One region of the Providencia alcalifaciens genome, then DNA from elsewhere that is predicted to be linked to it. Evidence: predicted binding sites of a transcription regulator. Region 1 holds the regulator's gene; each other region holds the start of a gene.
The links. The regulator ArgR, encoded in region 1, controls arginine synthesis, uptake and breakdown. The targets are predictions, from matches to a motif close to ANTGAATAAAAATACANT.
Positions count from the first base shown of each region.

Region 2: a site for ArgR is predicted at 2,166-2,183, ahead of argC (N-acetyl-gamma-glutamyl-phosphate reductase). Genes of this name have one in related genera too.
Region 3: a site for ArgR is predicted at 3,420-3,437, ahead of argA (amino-acid N-acetyltransferase). Genes of this name have one in related genera too.

Region 1 is NZ_OU659204.1:3,626,670-3,634,153, reverse strand. It holds gene ppa (inorganic diphosphatase) at 1-360, opposite strand, end outside; gene fbp (class 1 fructose-bisphosphatase) at 499-1,506, opposite strand; gene mpl (UDP-N-acetylmuramate:L-alanyl-gamma-D-glutamyl-meso-diaminopimelate ligase) at 1,670-3,049, shown strand; gene LDO73_RS16500 (DUF6122 family protein) at 3,102-3,512, opposite strand; gene argR (transcriptional regulator ArgR) at 3,620-4,090, opposite strand; gene mdh (malate dehydrogenase) at 4,562-5,500, shown strand; partial or broken gene LDO73_RS16485 (helix-turn-helix domain-containing protein) at 5,764-6,018, opposite strand; gene LDO73_RS16480 (DNA-binding protein) at 6,575-6,931, shown strand; gene LDO73_RS16475 (DNA-binding protein) at 7,032-7,391, shown strand; gene ispB (octaprenyl diphosphate synthase) at 7,454-7,484, opposite strand, start outside.
Region 2 is NZ_OU659204.1:3,799,710-3,807,193, reverse strand. It holds gene metF (methylenetetrahydrofolate reductase) at 1-718, opposite strand, end outside; gene argE (acetylornithine deacetylase) at 965-2,119, opposite strand; gene argC (N-acetyl-gamma-glutamyl-phosphate reductase) at 2,222-3,226, shown strand; gene argB (acetylglutamate kinase) at 3,261-4,037, shown strand; gene LDO73_RS17405 (argininosuccinate synthase) at 4,120-5,340, shown strand; gene argH (argininosuccinate lyase) at 5,418-6,794, shown strand; gene LDO73_RS17395 (hypothetical protein) at 6,859-7,212, opposite strand.
Region 3 is NZ_OU659204.1:3,109,893-3,117,376, forward strand. It holds gene mltA (murein transglycosylase A) at 1-1,085, opposite strand, end outside; tRNA gene LDO73_RS14175 (tRNA-Met) at 1,313-1,389, shown strand; tRNA gene LDO73_RS14180 (tRNA-Met) at 1,477-1,553, shown strand; tRNA gene LDO73_RS14185 (tRNA-Met) at 1,581-1,657, shown strand; gene amiC (N-acetylmuramoyl-L-alanine amidase AmiC) at 1,807-3,057, opposite strand; gene argA (amino-acid N-acetyltransferase) at 3,451-4,791, shown strand; gene LDO73_RS14200 (hypothetical protein) at 4,907-5,482, opposite strand; gene recD (exodeoxyribonuclease V subunit alpha) at 5,507-7,429, opposite strand; gene recB (exodeoxyribonuclease V subunit beta) at 7,429-7,484, opposite strand, start outside.

The DNA of each region.
Region 1 (7,484 bases):
GTGATCGTATTCTTTGCTCAGTTTAGTGTGCGGTACTGCAACTAATTTCGCATCTTCACCAGATTCATCAGTCATTTTCAGTACGCCAACTGGACGGCAACGGATGACTGAACCTGGTTGTAATGGATATGGAGTTGGTACTAAAACGTCAACTGGGTCACCATCTAAAGATAGGGTGTTGTTGATGTAACCGTAGTTGCATGGATAGAACATCGCAGTAGACATGAAACGGTCTACAAACAGTGCGCCAGATTCTTTATCAACTTCATATTTGATTGGATCTGCGTTAGCTGGGATTTCGATGATTACGTAGATATCTTCAGGCAGTTCTTTACCTGCTGGTACATTGTTCAGGCCCATTAAAATGTATCCTTATGAGTGCTTAAAATAACGTGGGGGACATTATAGCCGCAAAGAGAGGTAAAACTCACTAGTTGGAGAGAAATTCAGTCAAAAAAGGCGAGAGAGTCTCGCCTTCAGGTCAAACGGAATGTTTGATTATTCTGCGTCTGGGTACTCACGCATAAAGGATTCCGCTTTCTCAACCATGGCTTTCGTTCCCACAAAGAACGGCACACGTTGATGCAGCTTGGTTGGGATGATGTCTAACACGCGGTTAGTACCATCACTTGCTTTACCGCCCGCTTGTTCTGCTAAGAATGAAATTGGGTTGCATTCGTACAGAAGGCGCAGTTTACCTGTTGGATGGCTAGCTGTGCTTGGGTAAATATAAATACCGCCTTTGAGTAAGTTACGGTGGAAGTCCGCCACTAAAGAGCCGATATAACGAGTGGTATATGGGCGGTGGGTTGCTTCATCCTGCTCTTGGCAATATTTGATGTATTTCTTAACGCCCATAGGGAACTTGATGTAGTTACCTTCGTTAATGGAATACATTTTACCTTCTGCTGGGAACATGACTGCTTCATGAGACAGACAGAATACACCTAATGATGGATCGTAGGTGAAGGCATGAACGCCGAAACCAGTGGTGTATACCAGCATGGTTGATGAACCGTAAACCACATAGCCCGCAGCAACTTGGCGGTTACCTGGTTGTAAGAAGTCAGCTTCTGTAACTGGTTGACCAATTGGGGTAATACGGTGGTAAATAGAGAAGATTGTTCCAACGGAAACGTTTACATCGATGTTCGAAGAACCATCCAGAGGGTCCATTAAAACGACATATTTCGCGTTTTCTGCACGATCACCTTCGAAAATGACGATTTCATCTTCTTCTTCTGAGGCGATACCCGCGACTTCTCCGCGCGCTTTCAAAGCCGCTTTCAGTTTTTCGTTTGCATACAGGTCAAGCTTCATCTGAACTTCACCTTGAACATTCGAAACACCGCTTGTGCCGAGAATGTCAACGAGTCCAGCTTTGTTAATATCACGATGGATAATTTTAGCGCCCAGTTTGATAGCTGACAGTAATGCAGTCAGCTCACCTGTTGCATGAGGAAAATCTTGTTGCTTTTCGACGATGAATTCGCCTAATGTTTTCATGACGAAGGTCCTGAATAAAATTGACAGAAATTTGCGGGTCTTTATTGTACCCTCGGGCGGAGAGTTTATCTAAATAAAGAAAAGATTAATAGGCTAATACATTTATAAACCTGTGATTGATGAGTAGAATAGTGACAAACCTCATGCTATTGGATGGAAAAGAATGCACATACATATTTTAGGCATATGCGGAACCTTCATGGGCAGCTTAGCTATTTTAGCTCGTTCTTTAGGACACAAAGTGACTGGGTCCGACGCAAACGTCTACCCACCGATGAGTACATTGCTTGAAAAACAAGGCATTGAACTAATTCAAGGATTCGATCCTGCGCAGTTAGAGCCAACCCCTGATATGGTGGTGATTGGGAATGCGATGACCCGTGGAAACCCATGTGTTGAAGCCGTATTAGAACGTGGTTTACCTTATACCTCAGGGCCACAATGGCTCCATGACCATGTCCTTCCTGAGCGCTGGGTATTAGCTGTTGCTGGGACACATGGCAAAACCACAACGGCGGGTATGCTGGCGTGGATCCTGCAAGATTGTGGTTATGAACCAGGTTTTCTGATTGGCGGTGTTCCGGGGAACTTTGATGTTTCGTCCCAGATTGGTAAAAGCCCTTTCTTCGTTATTGAAGCGGATGAGTATGATTGCGCATTCTTTGATAAGCGATCTAAATTCGTACATTACAGCCCTAAAACGCTGATTTTGAATAACCTCGAATTCGATCACGCGGATATTTTTGAAAATCTCGAAGCGATTCAAAAGCAATTCCATCACTTGGTTCGTATTGTGCCAAGTAGCGGCAAGATCTTTATGCCAAGTAACGACAATAACCTCAAGCAAGTAATGAATATGGGGTGTTGGAGTGAACAAGAGTTGGTGGGAGAAAATGGTGAATGGCATGCTGTAAAACTTAATCATGATGGCAGCCAGTTTGAGGTGTATTACCAACAAGAAAAAGTGGGTGAAGTGAACTGGTCTCAAGTGGGTAATCACAATATCCAAAATGGTTTGATGGCCATTGCTGCTGCACACCATGTTGGTGTACCTGCGAAAGAAGCTTGTTTAGCATTGGATAAATTTATTAACGCCCGTCGCCGTCTTGAACTACGAGGTGTTGAGAACGAGGTCAGTGTTTATGATGACTTTGCTCATCATCCAACGGCAATTTTAGCGACGTTAGAAGCATTACGTAGCAAAGTTGGCGGTACTTCTCGCATTATTGCTGTACTGGAACCTCGTTCAAATACCATGAAAATGGGGATCAGCAAAAATGATATCGCACCCGCTTTAGGGCGCGCAGATGAAGTCTTTTTATTCCAACCTAGCAATATTCCGTGGATGGTCACAGAAATTGCAGAGCATTGTGTGCAGCCTGCGCGCTGGCACGCAGATATTGATACGCTCGCCAATATGGTGGTGGAGACGGCTCAGCCCGGTGACCATATTCTGGTGATGAGTAATGGTGGTTTTGGTGGTATTCATGAAAAACTGCTGGCAGGCCTAAAACATAAAGCCGAAGCTAAATCTGACGAGTAGTCTATAAGTGCTATCATGAATCAAAGCCCTAACTTAAGTTAGGGCTTTTTTGTTATAGCTGCTGAGGAAGTTCGACGTTTGCGCGTTCTGGTAGCCCGGAGCAGCTTAATACCGTGCCTTGCATCTCTTTTTTAACGCTGCCAAGATAACAATCCACCGAGTCTGTGAATAAGTGAAACAGACAGCCGACGGCGATCGCTTTGAATTTCCATGAAGGGAAGAAGAATAAGACGACATAAGCGATGGCCGCCCAAATGGTGTGCATAGGATGAAAGCCTACGCCGCAACGATCAGGATCAAAAATAGGATCCGCAAGAAGGTGATCGAGATCGATAGCCATCGTAGAGACCATTAACAATCCAGCTAGCTTCCAATTTTTTCGCCAAAATAAATAGCCAAATAAAAAGGGCACTAAAAAATGGAAACCGTAGTGAACGATATTCCTTAAGATCTCAAATAACACGGGCTTATCTCGATATGAATCAGTGGAAGACGCGTCACTATAGAGTTAAAAATACAAAGAGGGAACTGGGTTCCCTCTTTTTCGATATCTAAAACTTTCCGAAAGGACTAAAGTTCTTGTTCGAAAAGCACCAAAATGGCTTCGTACAATTCACGAGTGGTGAAATCGTTGGTTGGCGTTGAGAAAATAGTATCATCGCCAGCGATGCTGCCTAAGATGCCTTCAGCTTTGCCTAAGGAGTCTAATAGGCGGGCAATTAACTGTGCTGCTCCTGGGCTGGTACGGATCACAACAATAGAGTGGTTGTAATCAACATCCAGAACTAAGTTCTTCAGTGGGCTAGTGGCAGTAGGGACACCAGGCTCGGTTGGTAGGCAATACACCATTTCCATTTTTGCGTTGCGGGTACGTACAGCACCAAACTTCGTCAACATTCTGGAAATTTTAGATTGATTAATGTTTTCGAAGCCTTGTTCTTGAAGAGCGATCACAATTTCGGCTTGTGAACTGAATTTTTCTTCTTTAAGGAGTGCCTTAAAGGCTTTTACCAAGTCTTCTTGTTTCGACATAGTGCGCATAATTAACCCATCTTTTGGTATTAAACTGAGTTGTATTATGTTGAAAAGTGCATTTTTATGCAAGAAAATTGATTTTTTGAGTGTTTAATGAGCGATTTTAGATAAGGCTTTTCTGGTAATAAGAAGGGATTTATCTTAAATGGTTGGTTGGAAATTTAACTTAAAAATGAATTGATTTAACAATAAGTTACTGTAAAAAAATTGTTAAATAATCAAGCGGCGCTGAACAAATCGTCAAATAAAATTGGGTTTAATGTTAAATGCAATAGCAGTAAAAACTATTTGTTAAAAAAGTGTCCGTTATCTCATTAACAGATAAGGAATTTGTTTAGAATAGAGCTATTGTGTTGGTGATTTATCTCGCGTTAACACTTCTCTCTAACTGTTAAAGAATTGTTTTTTATAAGTAATGTGTTTAGTGCGTAGTCAGATGAATTCATATATTTTAAAGTACAATTAAGGAGTTTTAGAATGAAAGTTGCAGTCCTAGGTGCAGCAGGTGGTATCGGTCAGGCTCTAGCCCTTCTTCTCAAAAACCAGCTCCCAGCAGGTTCAGAACTCTCCCTCTACGACATCGCGCCAGTAACTCCAGGTGTTGCCGCTGACTTAAGCCACATCCCTACCGACGTTAAAGTGGTTGGTTTTGCGGGTGAAGATGCAACCCCAGCACTAAAAGGTGCGGATGTAGTATTAATTTCTGCGGGCGTTGCACGTAAGCCAGGTATGGATCGCTCTGACCTGTTCAATGTGAACGCAGGTATTGTACGTAACCTTGTCCAACAAATCGCGGTTACCTGCCCGAAAGCACTGATCGGTATTATCACTAACCCAGTGAATACCACCGTTGCTATCGCGGCCGAAGTACTGAAGAAAGCTGGCGTGTATGATAAAAACCGTCTGTTTGGTGTAACAACACTGGATATCATTCGTTCAAATACTTTCGTTGCTGAATTAAAAGGTAAGAAAACTCACGAAGTTGAAGTGCCAGTTATTGGTGGTCACTCAGGCGTGACAATCCTACCATTACTGTCTCAAATTCCTGGTGTTAGCTTCACTGATGAAGAAATCGCAGCACTGACTAAGCGTATTCAAAACGCAGGTACTGAAGTGGTTGAAGCTAAAGCGGGTGGCGGATCTGCAACACTGTCTATGGGCCAAGCGGCAGCACGTCTGGGCTTATCTCTGATCCGTGGTCTGCAAGGCGAAAGCAACGTGGTTGAGTGTGTATACACTGAAGGTGAAGGTCAACACGCTCGTTTCTTCGCACAACCAGTTGTGTTAGGTAAAAATGGTATCGAAAAACATTTACCAATCGGTGAATTAAGTGATTTTGAGAAAAAAGCACTTAATGACATGTTAGATGTGCTGAAAGGCGATATCGAGTTAGGTGAAAAATTCATTAATGGCTAATGCCAATTAAAATTTAGCGCTTAAATAAGGGCGGAGTTGCTTTCATGCGATTCCGCCCTTTATTTTTATACTCAATAAGTTTTACCTTATCAAAAATAAGGGGAATCCCCTTGAAGGTGCAATGAATGAATCTTGCCGTTTTTAAAGAAAATGATAAGGCGTTTTGTCTTTCAGTTCTGATCAAAAATAGCGACTGATTTTAGATCTTTTTCTTCTTCTAGTTCCTTGTTTTCTAATTTCTCTGTCTCCTTGATTTTCTTTGGCTTTTCTCGAACTTTTCTTTCTAATAAATCGCCCGTCATTGGATCATAATAGCGGCTAGGCCAGATTTCTGATGGATGAATACCTAAAAAGTTTGCGATGATCCATTCACCTTTAGGCCAAGGTCTTGATAGCGCATTTGCAAGTGTTGATGAGCTCAGCCCTGCTTCACGAGAAATCGCCGCGAGGGTTGTTCCACGTTTGCGTAAAGCTGCAATGATATCTGCTGGGTGCCAGTTTGATTTCCGTAACATCATTTTTTAATCCTTTTTTTACTCAGAATCATGTAGAGTTAGTGGTACATCTAACAGAGTATTGTGATACATTCAGTGCAATCATTCTGTTATTGGAAATAAAATAACAGAATTTTCCAATAATAATTTCTGGTTTTTTCTAAAAATTCATTTTTATGAAACTATCGTTATTTTTATGAAAATAGCGGAAAGATTCAGATAATTATTGTGAATTTAGCTAACACTTTGAAAATAAAACTAACTCATTTTAGTTAGCTCTCTGTTTTTTATATTTTCTTATATTTATTCTATTTATCGCGAAGATTTATATTTCTCAATAATGTATTGAATTATTTGAAAAGAATGGATTTTTTAGTCAGCACTATAAATCCATCGATATAAAATAGTTGATGCAAAGTTATTGATATAACAAGTGGATATACAGAAGAAAGCATCGATATCGATATAATTTATTAACTATTATATTTAAATATTAAAAATGGATATTGAAACGATTAAGAAAATAAAGAAAGTTTATAGTTAATCGAAGTCGTCATCATAATGACAAGGAGCGTCGATAATGAATAAGGAATGGTTAACAGCAAAAGAACTCGTTGGGCGTCAGGGGCTTCCGACAAGTACCCAAGGTATTAATGCCATGGCGAGGCGAGAAAAGTGGTTGAGTCGAAAACGAAGAGGTATTCAAGGAAAAGCATTGGAATACCATATTAGTTCGGTTCCCATTGATCTCGAAGAGTTCACTGTGATGTATGAAACTTCGGGAGGCTATCAAATCAAGCGTGATGAACATGCGCATATTTGGCAGGAAGCTTATAACCAGCTTTCCCAAGATGAACGGGTGAAGATCTTATCGTTTATTATGCGTAAAGGTGCTTTGGCTTTAATTCATCTTATTAATCAAAATAGCCATACATAGATTACATACAGTATTGAATCGAATAAATTTTTAGAAAAATAACTTTGGTATAGCGACAAAAGCAGGTTGCAAAATATAAGCTAAGCGTAAAAGTGATATTATGAAAAAATTGTGGTTCACTGCGAAAGAATTAGCAGGATTAGAAGGTCTTCCATCTTCACCTCAGGGAATTAACTTGATGGCGAGAAGGGAAGGTTGGAAAAGTCGTCGTAAAAGAGGTGTTCAAGGGAAAGCCGTTGAATACTATATGGAAAGCTTGCCGAGTGAGATCCAAGGCCAGCTGTCACTCCATGAGCCATCGGCACCGTATCAAGTTCAACGTATTGATGCGCTGCAAATTTGGTCTGAGGCTTATTACCAACTGACGGAAGATGAGCGCAAAATGTTTGTGAAATATATTTTGCGTCACGGGTTATCATCGCTATTGGCAAAAATAGAGCCTGAATCCGAAGATGAATAACCATGAAAAAGGGTGAAATTGCTTTCACCCTTTTCAATATTGATTTAGAGCTCTAACGGTGATTATGAATGGCGCTGAATAGCAACGTGCGCT
Region 2 (7,484 bases), 170 kb from region 1:
CGTACATTCTATTCATCCAGCTAGGGATACGCACATTGGTGAGCTTGGCAAAACGCTCTAGCTGGCGGAAGTTAGAGACAGGCAAAATTCCCGGTACGATTTCCACGTCAATGCCTGTTGCTACGCAGCGGTCACGAAAACGTAGATAGCTTTCGACATCGAAGAAAAATTGGGTTATAGCTCGGTTGGCTCCGGCTTCAATCTTTTTCTTCAAATTGATTAAGTCTGCCTGAGCACTTTTGGCTTCAGGGTGTACTTCGGGGTAAGCGGCGACGGAAATATCAAAGTCAGCTTCAGTTTTCAGTAACTCAACCAAGTGCTCAGCGTACATATCGGGCTTACGGCTGTTATCAGGAAGGTCTCCTCGTAGTGCTACAATATGGCGAATACCGTTATTCCAATAGTCTCGAGCGATGGTTTTTAGCTCATCAGGGCTGGCATCAATACACGTTAAGTGCGGTGCGGCCACTAATCCTGTCTTATCTTTGATATCTTTAATGATGCTATGGGTTCTATCTCGCTCACCGGAGTTAGCGCCGTAGGTGACAGAGACAAAATTTGGTTTTAAGACCTTGAGCCTATCGATAGACTTCCACAATGTTTGTTCCATTTCTGCTGAGCGAGGTGGGAAAAATTCAAATGAGACATTAATCTGCCCATCTAATTCAGCTAAATTTTGGTTCAACGCCTCGCGCTGATTTGCGTGAAAGAAACTCATACCCTGTGACCTCGCCTCAAGAAACTCATTATTTAATGACTATTTTCGTTATTCGATTATATGCATCTGTTTATACTTCTATACGTTTAGACGTCTAAATAGAGATTACGCGATATTGAGTGAGAGTCAACTCCTAAATCAAATTTGGAATTGATGTTTTTTCAGACGCAACAAGAGAAAAATTCATGATAGGGAAATGCGGAGCCGAGTGACTCCGCATGTGGAACAACATTATTCAGTAAAACACTATTCAGTAAAACAGAAGTGTTCGACCATTTGGCTGATTAGCTGGCGGGTTGGTTCAATAAAGCTCATGTCGATGAACTCATCAGGCTGGTGCGCTTGTTCAATTGAGCCGGGACCCAGCACCAGTGTTGGGCAAAGTTCTTGGATAAATGGCGCTTCCGTACAGTAGTTCACGGTTTCCGCTTTTTTACCTAATAACTGCTCAATGACCGCCACCATTTTATGATCTGTCGGGCATTCATAGCCGGGGATCGGTGGGTGCATCTCTTCAATGGCTAAGCGCCCCGGCCATTTTGCACGAACGGGTTCGAGAGTTTCATTGAGCAGTTCATCCAGATCTTTCAACGTTAAACCTGGTAGTGGGCGAATATCCATATGTAATTCACAGCAACCACAAATTCGGTTTGCTGCATCACCACCATGAATATGACCGAAGTTCATGGTGGGATAAGGGATCACAAACGCAGGGTTGTTATAGCGCTCTTTCAATGTATTTCTTAAGGTCATTAAGTGAGAGATAGATTCATGCATTAATTCAATGGCATTAACGCCTCTATCTGGATCACTGGAATGCCCAGATTGACCTGTAATGCGAATTGCATTGGAAAGATGCCCTTTATGTGCGCGAATAGGCTGTAATGACGTCGGTTCACCGATGATAGCGAAATCAGGGCGTAATTGCGTGCTGGCGGCAAAAAAGCGAGCGCCAGCCATCGAGGTTTCTTCATCTGCCGTGGCGAGAATATGCAAAGGACGCTTTAAGGTGCTGAGGTCAACATCACGTAATGCATCAATAATAAAGGCAAAAAAGCCTTTCATATCGGCGGTGCCTAGCCCATACAGCTTGCCATTATGTTCGGTGAGCTTGAACGGATCTTTGCTCCAGCGTCCGTCATCAAATGGCACGGTGTCCGTATGACCGCATAGCATTAACCCTCCGTTACCCTCGCCAATCGAGGCTAACAGGTTATATTTATCTCGGGTATCAGGGACCGGTTGAATATTCACAGTAAAGCCTAAGGTTTCTAACCATCCACCTAATAGCTCCACCAGCGCTCGGTTACTCTGATCGAGTTGCGAATCGGTCGCACTAATCGACGGCGTGGCGATTAATTGACGATAAATCTCAATAAATGCAGGTAATTTAATATTCACTGTTGACAGCCTTTATCCATAATAGTATCAATATTCATGCACTTTATCTGAATAAAAATACACATTAAACTGTTTGGGTCACGAGTACAAGGTAGAAAACACATGTTGAACACACTCATTATCGGGGCCAGTGGTTATACTGGAGCAGAATTAGCCGCTTACTTACAACGTCATCCCGATATTCATCTTTCTGGGCTGATGGTTTCCGCACAAAGTGCGGATGCGGGTAAATACTTTTCTGATTTACATCCCCAGTATAAAGGCATTATCGATCTTCCGGTTCAGCCGCTTACCGATGTAGCTGAGGCAGCAAAAGGGGTCGATGTTGTTTTCCTCGCGACCGCCCATGAAGTCAGTCATGACATCGCACCCCAGTTTCTTGAAGCGGGCTGCGTGGTGTTTGACCTTTCGGGCGCTTATCGTGTTCAAGATGCGGCGTTTTATCCGCAATACTACGGCTTCGAACATACAAATACCCAGTGGTTAATGCAAGCAGTTTACGGTTTAGCGGAATGGCAGGCAGATAAAATCCGTCAAGCTCAACTGATTGCGGTACCGGGGTGTTATCCAACGGTTTCTCAACTTTCATTAAAGCCGCTGATTGAAGCGGATTTACTCGATGAAAACATGTGGCCAGTGATTAATGCGACCAGTGGCGTTTCAGGGGCAGGGCGTAAAGCCTCCATGACGAACAGCTTTTGCGAAGTGAGCTTACAGCCTTACGGTATTTTCACCCACCGTCATCAACCTGAAATCGCGACACATCTAGGTAGAGACGTGATTTTCACGCCACATTTAGGCAATTTTGCACGGGGCATACTGGCGACCATCACTTGCAAAGTGAAAGCCGGCGTTACAGCGGAGCAAATTAGCCAAACATTTAAAGATGCGTATCACAACAAACCGTTAGTCCGTTTATATGACAAAGGGGTTCCTGCACTGAAATCGGTGGTTGGCACGCCATTTTGTGATATCGGCTTTGTATTGAAAGGTGAGCACCTGATTTTAGTGGGAACAGAAGATAACCTATTAAAAGGTGCCGCAGCGCAAGCCGTTCAGTGCATGAATATTCGGTTTGGTTTCAACGAAACGCAGTCATTACTTTAATGCTCTTATGGCAATTTATTAAGGATAAATCCCCATGCAACCTTTAGTCATTAAATTGGGTGGTGTGCTACTCGATAGCGAAGAAGCCCTAGAAAGATTATTTACGGCGATCCAAACCTACCGTCAGGCTCATCAACGTGAGCTGGTGATTGTTCACGGTGGCGGATGTTTAGTCGATGAATTAATGCAAAAACTGCAATTACCTGTTGTGAAAAAGCAAGGGTTGCGCGTCACGCCAGCAGATCAAATTGACATTATTACGGGTGCACTAGCCGGAACCGCGAATAAAACCTTGTTGGCATGGGCGATTAAACATCAATTGCAAGCGGTGGGTTTATCCCTTGGGGATGGACACAGCGCAGTGGTTACGCAAATTAATGATGAATTAGGTCATGTGGGTAGCGCGAAAGCGGGTGATGCGAAGTTACTGAAACTATTACTGTCTGCGGGATACTTGCCAATCATTAGCTCTATCGGGATCACCGAAGAGGGGCAACTGATGAACGTCAATGCAGACCAAGCCGCTACGGCGATTGCCCAAGCACTGAATGCCGATTTAGTCCTGCTTTCTGATGTGAGCGGTATTTTGGATGGTAAAGGTCAAAAGATTGATGAAATGACGACAGCCAAAGCCCAAAAACTTATCGACCAAGGCATCATCACGGATGGAATGATAGTCAAAGTGAATGCGGCATTGGACGCGGCTTCCACATTGCAACGCCCAGTGGATATTGCGAGCTGGCGTCATGCGGAACAGTTGCCATCACTATTTAATGGCACCGCGATTGGTACACGAATTCTTGCTTCTTGAGTGATGGGCTGAGCAAGCAAACAGACAAGCCATACATTTATTTTAAACACATTTATTTTAAAAGAATTGGGATAGGTAATTTATGAAAAAGGGCATTAAGAAGATTGTATTAGCGTACTCCGGTGGATTAGACACGTCGGCTATCATTCCATGGTTAAAAGAGAACTACGATGACTGTGAAGTCGTGGCATTCGTTGCTGATGTGGGTCAAGACAGAGAAGACTTAGTCGGTGTTGAGAAAAAAGCCCTGCAATCAGGCGCTTCTGAATGCTATGTGGTTGACCTGCGTGAAGAGTTCATCAAGGAATACATCTACCCAGTACTGAAAACCGGTGCATTGTATGAAGGCAGCTATTTACTGGGTACGTCGATGGCGCGTCCAATTATCGCTAAAGCGCAAGTTGAAATCGCACTGAAAGTTGGTGCTGATGCCGTCGCGCACGGTGCAACCGGTAAAGGTAATGACCAAGTGCGTTTCGAAAGCACTTACACCGCATTAGCACCACAACTGAAAGTGGTTGCGCCATGGCGTGAGTGGGATTTGCGTTCCCGTGAAGCCCTGCTGGATTATCTGAAAGAACGCAATATTCCAACGACTGCTAGCTTAGAGAAAATCTATAGCCGTGATGAAAACGCATGGCATATCTCTACCGAAGGCGGCGTATTGGAAAGCACATGGAATGCGGCTAACCAAGATTGCTGGGTATGGACAGTTGACCCGAAAGACGCACCGGATGAAGCCGAGCTGGTGACTGTTGGCGTGAAACACGGCGAAGTGGTCTCTGTAAACGGTAAAGTGCTGTCTCCATTGGGCTGTTTAGAAACATTAAATACGCTGGGTGCAAAACATGGCGTGGGTCGTATCGATATCGTTGAAAACCGTTTGGTGGGCATGAAATCCCGTGGTTGCTATGAAACTCCAGGGGGCACCATCATGATGGCAGCGCTACGTGGTGTTGAGCAATTAGTGTTAGACCGCGATAGCTACAAATGGCGTGAGCAGTTAGGTCTGGAAATGTCTTATGTGGTGTATGACGGCCGTTGGTTTGCACCACTTCGTCATTCTCTGCAAGCGGCGGCAGAATCGCTGGCTCAGGATGTGACGGGTGAAGTGGTTCTGAAACTGTATAAAGGGCAAGTAACAGCTATTCAGAAAAAAGCGGATAAGAGCCTGTACTCCGAAGAGTTTGCAACATTTGGTGAAGATGATGTTTACGATCACAGCCATGCTGGTGGTTTTATTCGCCTCTATTCACTCTCTTCACGTATTCGTGCACTGAAAGAACAGAATAAAGCAAAATAGTTTTATCGGCAGGATCCCGACAGCCAGATAGGGCTGTCGGGCAGACACTTATTTTATCAATCAGGTAGGGACTCGTTATGGCACTTTGGGGTGGACGTTTTAGTCAGCAGGCAGATCAACGGTTTAAACAGTTCAATGATTCACTGCGTTTTGATTATCGCTTAGCTGAGCAGGATATTCTTGGCTCTGTGGCATGGTCAAAAGCATTGGTCACGGTGGGCGTGCTGTCTGATAGCGAGCAAAAGTCTCTCGAGCAAGCACTCCATGCGCTATTGGCGGAAGTGCAAGCCGATCCTGAAATTATCTTGCAAAGTGACGCCGAAGATATCCATAGCTGGGTTGAAGGTAAACTGATTGATAAAGTCGGTGATTTAGGAAAAAAATTGCATACAGGCCGTAGCCGTAATGACCAAGTCGCGACGGATTTAAAACTGTGGTGTAAAGACCAAGTAGCACTGTTATTAGATGCCGTGACTGAGTTACAAAAAGCGTTGGTTATCACCGCTGAAAATAACCAAGATGCAGTGATGCCGGGCTATACCCACTTACAACGTGCTCAGCCAGTGACATTCGCTCATTGGTGTTTAGCGTATAGTGAAATGCTATCTCGCGATGAAAGCCGTTTGCAAGATACTTTAAAACGTTTAGATGTCAGCCCATTAGGTTGTGGGGCATTGGCGGGTACTGCATATGATATTGACCGCGAGCAATTGGCATCATGGTTAGGTTTTTCATCCGCCACCCGTAACAGTTTAGATACGGTATCTGATAGAGACCATGTGTTAGAGCTTTTATCCGACGCAAGCATTGGTATGGTGCACTTATCGCGTTTTGCAGAAGATTTAATTTTCTTCAATAGTGGCGAAGCTGGTTTTGTTGAGCTTTCAGATAAAGTCACTTCGGGTTCATCGCTGATGCCGCAAAAGAAAAATCCTGATGCGTTGGAGCTGATCCGTGGTAAATGTGGCCGTGTTCAAGGGGCATTAACCGGCATGATGATGACACTGAAAGGATTGCCGCTGGCCTATAACAAAGATATGCAAGAAGACAAAGAAGGGTTATTTGATGCCCTCGATACGTGGTTAGATTGCATGCATATGGCGGTACTCGTTCTGGATGGTATCCAAATTCGTCGTCCTCGTTGTGAAGATGCTGCAAAACAAGGTTATGCAAATGCGACCGAGCTGGCGGATTATTTAGTCGCGAAAGGTGTTCCATTCCGTGAAGCTCACCATATTGTGGGCGAAGCGGTTGTGGCTGCGATAGCGCAAGGCAAAGCATTAGAAGAAATGGCATTAAGTGATTTGCAAAAATTTAGTGCAACTATCCAACTGGATGTGTATGAGATTTTATCTCTACAGTCTTGCCTTGATAAGCGATTAGCAAAAGGTGGGGTATCTCAAAAGCAGGTGGCAAAAGCCATTGTAGACGCGAGAACTCGCTTGAAGATGTAAATAAAGGAAATGTAGAAAAAAATGGGGGGTAGCATGGCTACCCCAATTTCCATAACGTTTAATCTTAACTATATTTAATTGTTAACATACCCATCTGTTTATCTTCATTCAGCCAATCATAAGAATAGACACTTCGACCGCCATTCAGGGCTTTCCAGCCTTGGGTCTTCACTAACTTTTTCAGGTCAATGCTATTGGCAACCATATCGTCATTGTCATTTAGACAATTTAAAGTGACATTATTATTATTTACTTCATTCAAGCAAGATGCATAGACAATTGAACCTGTAAATTGGATGGTACCGTTATGCTCACTATTTTCTGCATAGGCATTAACGGCGCTAAATGCAGGAACGAGTAATAATGCCATGGCTACGCGAGATAAGGTTTTTTTAGCGATTGATGTTAAATTTTTCATAATAGTATCCCCTAACTGATTTGTGTTTAATCAATTTGTTTAAGTATATTAATTTAATAAATTCGGTATTGCGTAAGATATATATTGGCTACTTTTCTTTTTTCAATTACCTCGTGTTATTTGATGGAAAATATAATAATCCAAATAACTCTCTTAAGGTGTAAATATTGAAAATCAAATGTATGGAAATTTTAAAATTAAACTAAACAATATGGGATAAGTTAAATATAGTATAAGTAAAAACGCATACCAATAAAAAACTATCTAAGAAC
Region 3 (7,484 bases), 520 kb from region 1:
GCACTAAAAACAGGCTGACTCTTTTTCAGAACCCATACTCGGCCATAGTGGTTATAAAAACCGGCCATTTTACCTGCATCGTGCCCTGTTCCATGATAAATATCGAAATGGTGCCCTTTAATTGCGCCGCCCACATCGAGGGCTACCATCATACGCATTTCGTATCTACCCGTAAATTTCCCATTTCCATCTAGCACAGGAACTTCTGCTAATAATGCAGTTCCCGGTGGGATCAAAGTTTTATCCGATGCTACCGATGCTTTTGCCACTAATGGCACCGCACTCGCGCCTCTTACAGGGACAAAAGATTGCGGTTTAAAGAAAACAAACGATGGATTACTCTCAAGTAATTCACGCACTTCTTGTTCACTGTGGGTGTTTGTCCAGTCGTGAATAGCCTGTAGGGACATTTTTTCTAAAGGCACTTCACCTCTATCAACTAGCACCTTGCCAATACTTTTATATGCATGGCCATTTTTGCCTGCATAAGCGAAGAAATTCAGTGGGCTACCATCGCCGAAATCCACGTAACCACTGCCTTGGACTTCCATCATAAAATTATCGACAGAAGAATCGCTGTAAGCCAGGATTAGATTGTTACTGAGTGCACCATTATATATTTGTGCGCGGCTAGGTAAGCGCCCCTTGCCTTTTGACGGCATACCATACAATGGATGGCGGTAATTACCTTGCGGCGAGCGGCGAGCTTCAATTACTGGAGTGTAGTACCCCGTGAATTGGACGTTTCCGTAATTGTCCATCCCTTCCATTTGAAAAGCCGACAAATTGAAACGTGATAACTGAGCAGGATCGCCCCCTGCCATTAACCAGTTTTCTATTGCATGGTAGGTTTCATTATTGCTGTTGAATAAGCGTGGTGATGAATTTTGAATTTCCGTCACTTGACGATTGAAATCTGGCGCATTTATTGGTCGTCCTTGTACGTTAATTTGATTAACTTGTTGCAAGTCGCTGTGCAATTTACCGTCTTTATATTGTTGTCCTTTATCTGTTGGATGAGATTGACACCCAGCCAATAAAGAAAAGAAGACGCCCGCAATTAACCCTTTCTGCCATGAATTCATCTTTATACCACCTAACTCATATCCAATATGAAGCGCACAATAGCAAACCCAAATTGAGAATGAAACGGCTATAAATATTTAGTGAGGTTATTTTTGGGTTAGAAACCTTTAAAGAACAAAAAAACTACATTTTGTGCGATTTTCAAACGCCAATTAATGAAAAATGAAAAAAAAACACGAAAAAACTTGCATCAGATCTCATCCCGAGTATAGTGCCCGCTATCGGACGCGGGGTGGAGCAGCATGGTAGCTCGTCGGGCTCATAACCCGAAGGTCGTTGGTTCAAATCCAGCCCCCGCAACCAATTTCTTGATTTAGTCAAACTTGATTCAGTCAAAGTAATTTAAGCAGTAAAATCAAAGTAGTATCCCAAAGTAGTGAAATATTCAGGCGCGGGATGGAGCAGCATGGTAGCTCGTCGGGCTCATAACCCGAAGGTCGTTGGTTCAAATCCAGCTCCCGCAACCAATTCCTGATATATTTAACCTCTTCAGTCGCGGGGTGGAGCAGCATGGTAGCTCGTCGGGCTCATAACCCGAAGGTCGTTGGTTCAAATCCAGCCCCCGCAACCAATTCTTTTTTCTTTTCTTATATACCCTTTACTTCATTTTCCTTAGCCATATCAATATTTAATCTGATACTTAATTTCTCTATTTCAGCCAATAAAAAAGGCGACTCACATTGCTGTTTGCCACCTTCTTCGACACGCAAAATATCACAATTAATTACGGATAGCTAACTCACCGCCATTACGGAAATAGGCTTTGATCCCTTCAAAAATCGACTCAGCCATCTGCTGTTGGAACTTAGCGGTTTTGAGTTTACGCTCTTCCTCTAAGTTACTGATAAAGGCGGTCTCCACCAAAATAGATGGAATTTCAGGGGCTTTCAGTACCGCAAAGCCCGCTTGGTCCACTCTGTTTTTGTGTAGCCGGTTAACGCGGCCCATGCGTTTTAAAACTTCATCTCCAAACTTCAAGCTGTCATTGATCGTTGCAGTTTGCACCAGATCTAACATGGTGTGATCGAGATACACATCACCGCTTTTACTCACCCCACCAATTAAGTCAGCTTCGTTCTGCGTTTGAGCTAAGTAACGCGCCGTATTACTGGTTGCCCCTTTCGTGGACAGTGCGAAGACCGATGAACCATTCGCTGAACGGTTGGTAAATGCATCCGCATGAATAGAAACAAACAAATCTGCCTGCATTTTTCTTGCTTTCGCCACACGGACTTTTAACGGAATAAAGACATCCTCATTACGCGTCATATATGCCCGCATTTTCGGATCTTTATCAATCAACGTTTTCAAGCGACGAGCGATTTGTAAAACCACATCTTTTTCACGGGTCTTATATTTACCAATCGCACCGGGGTCTTCCCCACCGTGCCCTGGGTCTATCATAATAACAATTGGCCTATCGGTACCCGCTTTCCCCGGTTTTTTCGCCTGTACTGGCATGCTCTCTTCTAAATCACCTTTGTTGTAATCTTCAAGGAGTGCCAATAATGGATCGTCGTTGGTTTCAACACCTTTACCTGGATAGAAATCCATGACTAAGCGGTGTTTAAATTCAGCGACTGGCGGAAGGGTAAAGAATCGAGGAGACACTTTGTTTTTAACTTCAAAAACCAAACGTACCGTTTTAGGATCAAACTGCCCGACTCTCACTAATTTTAAGTAAGGGTCTCGAGACTGAATTTGGCTTCCCATGTTCTTAAGAACGTTATTTAATTGAACACCCTCTAAATCAACAACAATACGCTCAGGATTGTTTAAAACAAACTGGCGATACTTTAAAGGAATGCTGGATTCTAGAGTAATACGGGTATAACTCGAGGCTGGCCAAATACGAACGGCAACAATACTACTACTGGCAGCAAAACCGAATGGGCTGACACTTAATAGCATTACCGCCGCCGCACCTTGCAATAGGCGACGTTTTGATGGGCTGTGGTCTTGATGACTCATCAATAATTCCGAATCTATATCCTGAAAAGTTTAATAATATCTAAGACAAGAGATAATATATTAGCGACTAATTCGCACTCTATCTAGTTCTTCATCCTTTGTCATTACCAATCTATTCTATTTATATCCCAGCACGCATCTACTCAATGCAATATAAACGCCATACTTGCGTAATTTAAATAGTTAATGATGCTCAATTGTCGAATAACATTTATTGGCAATTATCTGATATGCAGATTGTATTGTTATGATTATAACCATTTATATTTAGAGATATGTAAACCTTAAAAATAAATTTGTTACTTTTATTGTCTTAACTTTTACTTGATATTTTCCGCCAAAAAGAATAAAAATACAGTTATTGCGAATAAAAATTCAATTAAGAGGGTAGTTATGAAAGAGCGCAGCACCGAGTTGGTTGATGAATTTCGCCATTCGGTACCTTATATAAACGCCCACCGTGGCAAGACATTTATCATCATGCTTGGCGGCGAAGCAATTGCGCATGATAATTTTCCAAGTATTGTCAATGATATAGGATTACTCCATAGCCTTGGTATTCGTATTGTCGTTGTTTATGGCGCTCGACCTCAAATTGAAGAGATCCTTGCTGAACATAATTATGATGCCATTTATCATAAACATACCCGTGTCACTGATGCGAATACCCTTGAATACGTTAAGCAAGCTTCTGGAGCATTACAGCTCGATATTACAGCTCGTTTATCGATGAGTTTAGGCAATACGCCATTACAAGGGGCACATATTAACGTCGTGAGTGGTAATTTTGTGATTGCACAGCCTTTAGGTATCGATGATGGAATTGATTATTGCCATAGCGGCCGTATTCGTCGCATCAACGAAGATGCTATCAATGCTCAACTCGATAATGGATCTATCGTTTTAATTGGTCCCGTGGCGGTTTCTGTAACAGGTGAAAGCTTTAACCTCACCTCGGAAGAGATCGCAACTCAGCTTGCCGTTAAAATCAAAGCCGAAAAACTGATTGGTTTCTGCTCATCTCAAGGGGTAGCTGATAAGGACGGTAATATTCTGTCTGAGCTCTTCCCGAATGAGGCGGAAACTCGGATCCAGGAATTAGAGTCTGAAGGGGATTATTATTCTGGAACAGTTCGTTTCTTGCGTGGTGCAGCTGCCGCCTGTCGCCGAGGTGTACGCCGTAGCCACCTACTTAGCTATCAAGAAAATGGCTCGCTGATCCAAGAACTCTTCTCCCGTGATGGTATCGGTACACAGATAGTCATGGAAAGCTCAGAAAAGACTCGCCGCGCGAATATCAATGATATTGGTGGGATTTTAGAGCTAATCAGACCCCTTGAGCAACAAGGTATTCTGGTTAGACGCTCACGGGAACAACTCGAAATGGAGATCGATAAGTTCACGATTATTGAACGCGATAATTTGGTGATCGCCTGCGCAGCACTTTACCCATATCCCGAAGAGAAACTAGGAGAAATGGCTTGTGTAGCAGTTCACCCTGATTATCGTAGCTCCTCTCGGGGCGAAGAGCTCCTACAGCGGGTTATGGTGCAAGCTAAGCAACTAGAGCTCGATAAACTGTTTGTCTTAACCACACGGAGCATTCATTGGTTCCAAGAACGTGGTTTTATTCCAGCCGAAATTGAGATGCTTCCTGTCAAAAAGCAGGCACTTTATAACTATCAGCGTAAATCGAAAATCTTAATGCTGGATATTAAAAGCCAAGCTGCTTGAAATCGCCCTGAAAGTTGGCAAACAAATTAGTTCACCACAAGACCTAACGAGCGCCCATAGACCCAGATATTCAAGTAATATTCTGGGTTTTACTTTAATGCGGCTTAATATTAAGTTAAGCGATTTGCACCACTCGGCATTTTTCGCACAGAGGGTTTTGCTCTAATAGTGGGCGTAAAATCGCTTCCATTTCAGCAAAAGAGCTTCCGTAAAAATAGAATGCAGTTTCTGTTGGGCCATCCCAAACACTGTGGATCCCACCGATATCTTCGACCGCTTCATCAAGCTGATCAAAAAGATCGTTAATATCATTATTTTCATAGACTTCATCAGCTAAATCTGTGCCATTGAAATAAATCGCCAGCCCTTCATCCGCCCCAAAATCAATTTTAACGTCTTCACCATGAATAGTTAAACGAGAGCCTTTAGGGGCTAACATCGCCGAAAACATTTGAATAATTAGGCTGATATTCTCATCACTTGCATCGCTTAGTGCCAATTCAATATCACACTCAGCAACTTCGCCATTTTCACCTAATTGGGTACCACCACCACTGATTTGGATTTGCCCTTCTTTACCTAATTTCTCCATGGCTTCATCAAATGCATCTTCCAAATCTGCACGGCGAGCAGGATCAATTTTAGCATTCAATGTTACTGTCACGGCGGTCATTTGTTGCTGGTTTTCCATATTGGTACCTTAAATGTCTAGGAATTAATTTAACTTTTCAAACTGTAGTGCTAAACCACTACGACGTTTAGTGGGGGTTTCTATCGCACGGCGTAACACTTTTTTACTGCCATACAATGAAAGTTCGTTCTTAGCTCGTGTCATCGCGGTATAGACGAGCTCACGGGTGATCACGGGTGAATATACATAAGGTAACACCAAGGCGGTATGAGCAAACTCCGAACCTTGAGATTTATGAACAGTCATCACATATGCCGTTTCATGTGTTGGTAGTCGATTTGGTTGGATCCCGCGGATCGTACCATCAGGAAACTGGAAGTAGGCTCTCATCTGCCGCTCTTCATCTAACAAGATAATGCCAATATCGCCATTAAAGAGACCTAGCGCACTGTCATTGCGACTGATCATGATTGGCCTTCCAACATAATGCTTATGCTGCAAGTTATACGGTTTTGTAATTAACCCTTGGCGATGGAGTAATTTTTCAAGTTTATCATTTAGACCTGAAACCCCGTAAGCCCCTTCCCTCAATGCGGCAAGTAGACGGTATTGATTAAATTTATGTAGGACATCAGCAGGTTTTTCTCCCGCTTTAACGGCTAATAAATAGTGCTGATAGAACCCGACCGCATCTAATAACATGTTAGCGTAACTTTCGCTAATTTCGGCTTCGGCATCGCTTTCATTATCTAAGTTATTGCTAGAGATAGTGCTAGGAATATAGTTATGAATATCCGTGAAACTCTGCGCAAGAATATCATCCACCCGCATCACATTTCCGGCATTGACAGCGAAAGCCAGCTGACCAATTCCTGAATTGGCAGAAAAACGATAACTGTGTCTTAATAGACATAAGCTATCACGGATAGCAGGCCCTTTATTTGAAGTAAATTCACTTAATGAGCATCCTGCCAATAGCTCCAGCTGAGCTGCTCGCTCAGGGCTATAGCCTTTGTTCGCAAAACGGCAGATATCCCCTAAAACAGCCCCCGCTTCAACAGACGCGAGCTGATCTTTATCGCCTAAAAATATCAATTTGGCTGAATCAGGCAGTGCTTCAATGAGCTTACCCATCATGGGTAAATCTACCATTGAGGCTTCATCAACAATCAAGATATCGAGCGCAAGCGGGTTATCACGATGATAACGAAACTGCTGGCTTTCAGGCTGAGCGCCCAATAGTCGATGTAATGTTTTGGCTTGAGTGGGGAGTAATTCACGCTCATCATCATTTAATGGGAGCTGTTTCATCGCATAACCCAATGACTCTGTTAAACGAGCGGCGGCTTTACCTGTTGGGGCGGCTAATTCAATACGCAAACGATGTTGCTGTTGATGGCCTAACTTAATCAGCGCAGCTAAAATTTTCGCTACCGTCGTCGTTTTACCCGTTCCAGGCCCCCCTGAAATAACCGAGACTCGGCTCGTTAAGGCAACAGCGGCAGCTATTTTCTGCCAATCTATCTGCGCTGATTCAGGGAATAGCTCCGTTAAAATCGGCTGAATTTTAGCATTATTAACCGTTTTAGTATTATTAACATCGGCTAATTCAGTCTCTGAAAAGAAGTGAGCTACGCACTGCTCGTATTGCCACATACGCTGAAAATAAAGGAAATCACCTGATAGCAGCAATGGAGCAACAAACTCTTCCCCTACTTCACACACTGATTCGCTCGATAATAATGCAGCTCTGATAGCGGCTTGATTTGGCTCCCCAATCATGTGCCATAATTGCGCTGTAAATTCAGGATGTCTTCCCATAAATAACACGTCTGGGCGAATATCATCCAATGCTAGACAGACATGCCCAGACATGGTTTCTGCACTAAGCAGTGCCGCCACTAACAATAAAATCGAGTTATCTTCATTCGCAATGTTATAGGCAAATTGCACATCAAGAGGCGTAAATATACGTTCTTCAATAGCTTGATTAAATAACGCTTTCATCATTGTGGCTCCTTAAATTGAGCATCATGAAATAGCGCATCAAACTCACTGATAA